Regions from separate parts of the Paenibacillus sp. FSL R5-0928 genome, predicted to be linked through region 1. Evidence: riboswitches for the same ligand, from Rfam matches in the RefSeq annotation. Region 1 holds a riboswitch; the other holds the start of a gene.
What was found. Region 1 has a riboswitch for cyclic di-GMP ahead of MKZ16_RS01890 (anti-repressor SinI family protein). Riboswitches for the same ligand answer to the same signal wherever they lie in the genome.
Positions count from the first base shown of each region.

Region 2: linked by a shared signal. The riboswitch ahead of MKZ16_RS03205 (transglutaminase-like domain-containing protein) and the one ahead of MKZ16_RS01890 (anti-repressor SinI family protein) in region 1 are both predicted to bind cyclic di-GMP.

Region 1 covers NZ_CP150225.1:426,486-429,898, forward strand. Annotated here, with positions in the region: gene MKZ16_RS01885 (2-oxoglutarate dehydrogenase E1 component) at 1-1,179, opposite strand, end outside; cyclic di-GMP riboswitch class I at 1,650-1,734, shown strand; gene MKZ16_RS01890 (anti-repressor SinI family protein) at 1,762-1,917, shown strand; gene MKZ16_RS01895 (helix-turn-helix domain-containing protein) at 2,025-2,354, opposite strand; gene MKZ16_RS01900 (TasA family protein) at 2,524-3,132, opposite strand; gene MKZ16_RS01905 (signal peptidase I) at 3,223-3,413, opposite strand, start outside.
Region 2 covers NZ_CP150225.1:727,285-730,697, forward strand. Annotated here, with positions in the region: gene MKZ16_RS03190 (glycosyltransferase family 2 protein) at 1-146, shown strand, start outside; gene MKZ16_RS03195 (GtrA family protein) at 133-540, shown strand; gene MKZ16_RS03200 (class D sortase) at 643-1,308, shown strand; cyclic di-GMP riboswitch class I at 1,422-1,504, shown strand; cyclic di-GMP riboswitch class I at 1,579-1,659, shown strand; gene MKZ16_RS03205 (transglutaminase-like domain-containing protein) at 1,673-2,482, shown strand; rRNA gene MKZ16_RS03210 (16S ribosomal RNA) at 2,850-3,413, shown strand, end outside.

The DNA.
Region 1 (3,413 bases):
GATATGGATCGTCCCACCATTTTGATAACCTTGAAGTTTGCCGATATTAAGCGTTTCTGCAACAATTCCTTCACCTGGAAAAGCAGCATCGCCATGCATCAGCACCGCCATAGCTTTACTGGTATCAATCTTCGGCAGTCCTGCAGTGCTCCGATCTTCTTGTGCGGCACGAGTGAAACCTTCCACGACAGGATTGACGAATTCCAAGTGACTTGGGTTATTCGCTAGTGTTATTCTTGTGCGTACGGTTTCTCCTTCACGGACAGCACGGTCTGCACCGAGATGGTATTTCACATCACCTGTCCAGCCATAGTTAATGCCTGTAGAGCCTTCGGAAGGGAAAAGCTCCTTGTTCGGAGAATGATGAAACTCTGAAAATATGATATCATATGGTTTGCCCAAAATATGTGCAAGAACGTTGAGGCGGCCGCGATGCGCCATGCCCATCAAAATATGCTCCGCACCGTCATGTGCAGCAGCACGTACGATTTCATCTAACATCGGTACAAGAGCATCATTGCCTTCAAGACTGAAACGCTTCTGACCTACAAAAGTCTTGTGGAGGAAGGTTTCAAATTGCTCTACCTGAATCAGGCGGTTCAGGAGCTCTTTGCGTTCTGTATTATTTAGGGGTGCTGGTGAGCTGGTGGATTCTGCCTGTCTATTTAGCCATTGCAGTTCTTTTTCTTCATGCACATGCCCGAACTCATAGGCGATGGTCTTGGTGTATGCCTGACGCATACGTTGCACGGCATCCCATCCGGTATGCACATCATTCGGCGCATTTTCCCATATAAGCGTGGCAGGCAGTGCGATCAGGTCTTCGCGGGTCAGCCCATAGGTTTCAAGCTCAAGATATTTTGCCATGGGATTCTGATCGCGTACCAGCGGATCAATTTCAGCGGCCATATGGCCATATATACGAATATTGGCGATTAGCTTGGAAGCTCTTACTGCTTTTCTAAGCCATTCGGTGTCTCCCGAGATGCGCGGCTGAGGAGCCGGTTCGCTATCTGGAGTTAGGGGAGGAGGTCCCGAATTTGTAAAAAGCTCGCGATAATTATTTTCTACGGTGGAGGGATCTTTCACAAACTGTTCATATCTTTCTTGAATGTAGCCTAAATTGGGTCCGTAATACTTACTCCAAATGGATTCGTTATAGGGCTCTTTGGCTGCCATGAATACATCCTCCTTAACGGATGAACTCCATACGTGACATTTTGTGTCAACGCTTACTGGAGCTGTGATGATTGCGGTTTCATTTCTCATCTTATTGTGCTACTTTCAGCCACTGTAATCAATTCATTCTTTCGTCCAATACGTTCGCAAAATGGTATAGGTTAGCTTGTTCTAATGAAAAGAAGGGTGTTTCTTCTCATTACCCATTCTAAAGGCCTATTAAAATGATTCTATTATCCTTATTTTTAACTATTAGGTCAGTAAATATTTATTTTGCTAGTACAATTTATTTTATGTAACGGACGAGTATCGTGATAATCGGACAAGATCTTTGAAAAAAAATCTTTTATTTTTCGTTTTTAAAATAGAAAGTAACCAGGAATCGACACACTTTTCCGCTTTCTTTTTGTATAATGTTATTGCAGATAGTAATTTTATAGTTTTTTAAGCAGATCCTTTCGTGAAAAGGGTCCAGTAAAAGGTAAACTTGCCGAAAGGCAGGGGCACAAAGTCGCGGGTCTAAGGTAGAGATACTATGACAGCCGGATTGCCTGGGGACGTAAAATCTTAGGGGGAGATTTTTTGGAAAAGTCCAACCAGGGTAGCAACAGAGAACAGCAGTTTATTGATCTGGATCAAGAGTGGGTACATTTATTATTAGCAGCTAAGAAGGCTGGCATTAAGGCAGATGAAATCCGCCAGTTCTTTCATGAGAAAACTGTGCAGATCGTGCAGTAATACATTAGAGGGGTTACATATCGAAAAAGGGCACAGCGGTTCTTCGCTGTGTCCTTTTTCGATATGATTTAGTAGAAGTGAGGATCGTACCAGATTAGTAGGAAGTATTAATCCTTTTGATCGAGCTTCCATTTCTGATAGTCCAGAAATTCTTTGAATTCGCGTTTGCTAATGCCTGAGTCCATAGCTTCCTGCACCAATCGGAACCATTCCGAATCTAAATGTGATTCCTCTGCATCATTTGGTTCTCCATAGAGTAGGGCATGAATGGATACCTGAAGCGCGTCAGCGATCTTTTCGATAAACTGGATGGATGGATTGGATTGGATGTTTCTCTCCACGTTGCTAAGATACGACTTAGCCACATCTGCTCTGTCCGCAAGCTCAGATAGGGAGAAACCCTTGTCTAGGCGGAGCTGCTGGATACGTTGGCCCATATTCTGTGGCACTATGCTGACGCCCCTCCGTAATTTTTGTTATTAGTATAGCAAATATCAATAAATCGGACAAAGTTTATTGTAAAGAGAAGAGCAGCAATCTGCTTATCCGTGGCCGGATTCAGGATCTGCTGCTCTTCGAGTATTTTATTAAATTACTTTATTGATCTTAGTAGTCTTTTTTCGCACCTTGTTTAGCTACGAAATCCCAAGTCAGTGTTAAGCTATCGCCTTGGAAAATATTTTGATCTTGGTTATTTTCCACAAATTCGAATTGGACGGAGAAGCTGTCATTGGTACCGGCTTTAATACCGGATGCTTCGGTAAAGAGTTGATCCCAACCTGTATTTTTTACGAGATCCGGATGCTGACTTTTTAAAGCAGCAAGTGTAGTCTCATAAACTACATTTTCAGGAGAGACGATAGGTACCCCTTTATCATTATTTCTAAGGAATTTAACTTTAATGAACTCGGCTAAATCCAGGTAGTTATCTCCTTTAGCATCCGTGATTTGAGTCGATGTATTCAGAATGATAGATCCGATATCGAGCGAACCATCGTTTTTCAATTTGAAGGATTTAGTTACAGTATCACCTGGTTTCAGGTTAGGAATATTAACGATGACAGAAGGGTCGGAGTTCAGATCGAGTGTACCCGCTGCGAATGTAGCTGTGCTTTGCGCAGTGTCGCTAAAGTATGCGAAGGTTCCTCCGCCGATTAATGATAAACCCAGTGCTGCAGATGCTACGCCAAGACCCAATGTTTTCTTGATACCCATAATAAAATTCCTCCTCAAATTTGTGTTTGAATTTTTTATAAAATTTATATATTGTATCTTCCGGTTCGTAAGCGGAAGTGGACAATCAACTTAGGGCTGTGTTTCTGTTGGGGACGGTGAGGCTGGCAGTAGGGCAGCATTTTTCTTTTCTAATGCAGCTACAGCCTTCCAAGAGGTATACAGAGCATAGAGCAGAAGCATCAAGCCAGGCACGATCATGAGGACTACACTTCCAGCTTTGGAAACCGCGAAATTCATAGCGTAACCGACATAGGGTACAG
Region 2 (3,413 bases), 300 kb from region 1:
TGATGCTGTTGGGTGTGATTGGGGAGTATATCGGACGGATTTATGACGAGTCTAAAGATAGACCGCTATATATTGTTAGTGAGACTAAAGGCTACCAGAACGAAGAACAACTGGACCGCCGGAAGGACCACAATGATGTCAGATAAGAACTTGCGCGCTGCATTCATACAGTTCCTCAAATTTAATGCCGTAGGTTTACTCAATACGCTGATTGATTTTGTGATTTTTACATTGTTGAATTCACTAGGGATGGTATACGCATTGGCGCAGGTGATCTCCTATAGTGCAGGTACGGCGAATAGCTTTATTTTGAATAAAAAAGTAACCTTTCGTGATCGCAACCGGGGTAATAAAGAAGGCTTCGACCGCGTGCAGCTGGTCAAGTTTATCGTGCTGAATCTGGTAGTGCTCGGAATATCACTGCTGCTAATGCATCTGTTGACAGACAAACTAGGTATTCAAGTCTTGATCTCCAAGGTGCTGGTTACCTTTATCACGGTGATCATCAATTTCTTTGGAAGTCGTATATGGGTATTTTAAACATTAATTTCAGGCAGAAGGAGTTGCTATGCTTAAAGGCAAGTAGCTGTTTCTGCTTGATTTGTATATAACCATAGAAACAATATACGGAGGTGAATAACATTGCGTAAATTCTCCTATCTACTCATACTGGCTGGGATACTTATCATGTTATATCCGACAGCTAACGAATGGTACAACGACAGGCAGCAGGAGAAGTTATTAGAAACGGCTGAACTAAGCACTGCCGATAGTACTCCCCAGCCAGATTTGAAGAGCAGGTATGCTGAAGTTACTCAGCTGTTAGCAGAGGAATCGGTTCTGGATGCTCAGGCACAGCCCCAACCCCAAGAGACAGAAAAGCCTGAACCGGAGATTGAGGTCGGTGGCAAAGTAATCGCACTAATTGAAATCGGTAAGATTGATTTGAAGCTGCCTGTATTAGAAGGGGCTACAAAAGCTAATATGAAACATGCTGCAGCCCATATGAAAGAAACGGCACCCCTTGGAGAGATCGGAAATGCTGCAATCGCGGCGCATCGGGCTCGAACTACGGGTCGTTTGTTTAACAGATTGAATGAGGTTGTTGTGGGGGATGTTATCACGGTAAAGACTAGTGATCAGGTGTTTAACTATGAGGTATACGATATTTCTGTTGTAGATCCGAGTGATGTCTCCGTTCTTGACGGGAATGACAAGGATAAGATTCTTACTCTGATTACATGTGATCCGCTAGTGAATCCAACGCATCGGCTGATTGTTCATGCCAAATTAACAAAAGGAGAATAGTGAATGACAAGAAAACACAAATACCGGGAGATATTTATAAAATAATGGGTAATCTAGTAAATTAGGTCTTGTTCACAACTATAAATATGATAGTATTATACTATGAAAGCTAAACACGATAACGGCAAACCTTCCGAAAGGTAGGGACGCAAAGCTAAAGGGCCTTTTCCCGAAAGGATGGCAGCCAGCTACCGAATGAAGAGGCTTTTTTTGTTTGTTTCAAATGGATTCTATCAACTATATCTAGTAAAGCTAGAACAGATAGAGCTTATACGATAACGGCAAACCTATCGAAAGGTAGGGACGCAAAGCTAAAGGGCCTTCCCGAAAGGATGGCAGCCAGCTACCGAAAGGAGTTTTATCCGTGAAAAAGGTTTATTTTATGCTGGTGGCGCTGTTCGTCCTAATGACTTCAGTTCCGGTAAGTACAGCTCAAGCTGCAAGTGCAGATGCCAGCTGGTTGATTACATCCAAAGTGGCTCAAGGTGTTATTGGTATTAACTATGATATTCCGAAAGATAAAAGAATCAAACTCATGATCACCAAAGATAACAGCAGCTATACTTATAACTTGTATGCTTCTGGACAAGCTGAGGACTTCCCTTTGCAACAAGGAAATGGGACTTATAAGGTTTCTGTTCTGGAGAACACAACCGGTAATAAATACAAAGCGTTATATTCCGAAGTAGTAGACGTAACCATGAGTGACTCGAATTCCGTATATTTGGGCTCCGTACAGAATGTGAAATGGAGTTCTTCTGATAAAGCGATTGTCAAAGCTAAACAATTAGTACAAGGCAAAACAACAGACGAAGAGAAAGTTAAAGCGATCTATAACTATGTAGTTGCGAATGTACAATATGACTACTCTCTTGCTAATAGTGTAACTACTGATTATATTCCAAGCATCGATAAGACATTGACTACTAAAAAAGGGATTTGCTATGATTACGCTTCTCTTTTTGCCGCAATGCTGCGGAGTGTAGATGTTCCTGCTAAGTTGGTAATGGGGAATACAAGCTACGTTACGCAATATCATGCATGGAACGAAGTGTTGCTTAATGGGAAGTGGGTTACCATTGATACTACAGTGGATGCAGGACTTGCAAAGAGTGATAAGAAAACCGATTTAATTAAAGCCTCAAGCAAATATACTGCGGCAAAATACTATTAAATTCGTTGCTATAAACATAACTCTATTAAATAAACAACTAGCTTAATTATTAAGCTAGTTGTTTATTTTTATATTAGGGGTTGCTTTTCTATTAATAGTTGGGGTATTATAGGTAAGCGTTGTTAGACAGCGTACAGGCGATACAAACGAGGCTGATAAAAAGCTTCGAAAAATAAAGCTTGCATTTCTGAAAACAACATGATATATTATAAGAGTTGCTGCTGAGGCATTAAACGGCGTCAACGAGAACTTGATCTTTGAAAACTGAACAACGAGTGAGTAGGAAATCACGTAAGTGAAATCCAAAATTAGAGAATTAATTTTCTCGTCAGATGTTTCAAAATGAGCATATCGCTCTTTTCAATACTAATTGGAGAGTTTGATCCTGGCTCAGGACGAACGCTGGCGGCGTGCCTAATACATGCAAGTCGAGCGGAGTTACTTTGAAAGCTTGCTTTCAAAGTAACTTAGCGGCGGACGGGTGAGTAACACGTAGGCAACCTGCCCTTCAGACTGGGATAACTACCGGAAACGGTAGCTAATACCGGATAATTTCTTTTTTCTCCTGAGAGAAGAATGAAAGACGGAGCAATCTGTCACTGAGGGATGGGCCTGCGGCGCATTAGCTAGTTGGTGGGGTAACGGCCCACCAAGGCGACGATGCGTAGCCGACCTGAGAGGGTGAACGGCCACACTGGGACTGAGACACGGCCCAGACTCCTACGGGAGGCAGCAGTAGGGAATCTTCCGCAATGGGCGAAAGCCTGACGGAGCAACGCCGCGTGAGTGATGAAGGTTTTCGGATCGTAAAGCTCTGTTGCCAGGGAAGAACGTCCGGTAGAGTAACTGCTACCGGAGTGACGGTACCTGAGAAGAAAGCCCCGGCTAACTACGTGCCAGCAGCCGCGGTAATACGTAGGGGGCAAGCGTT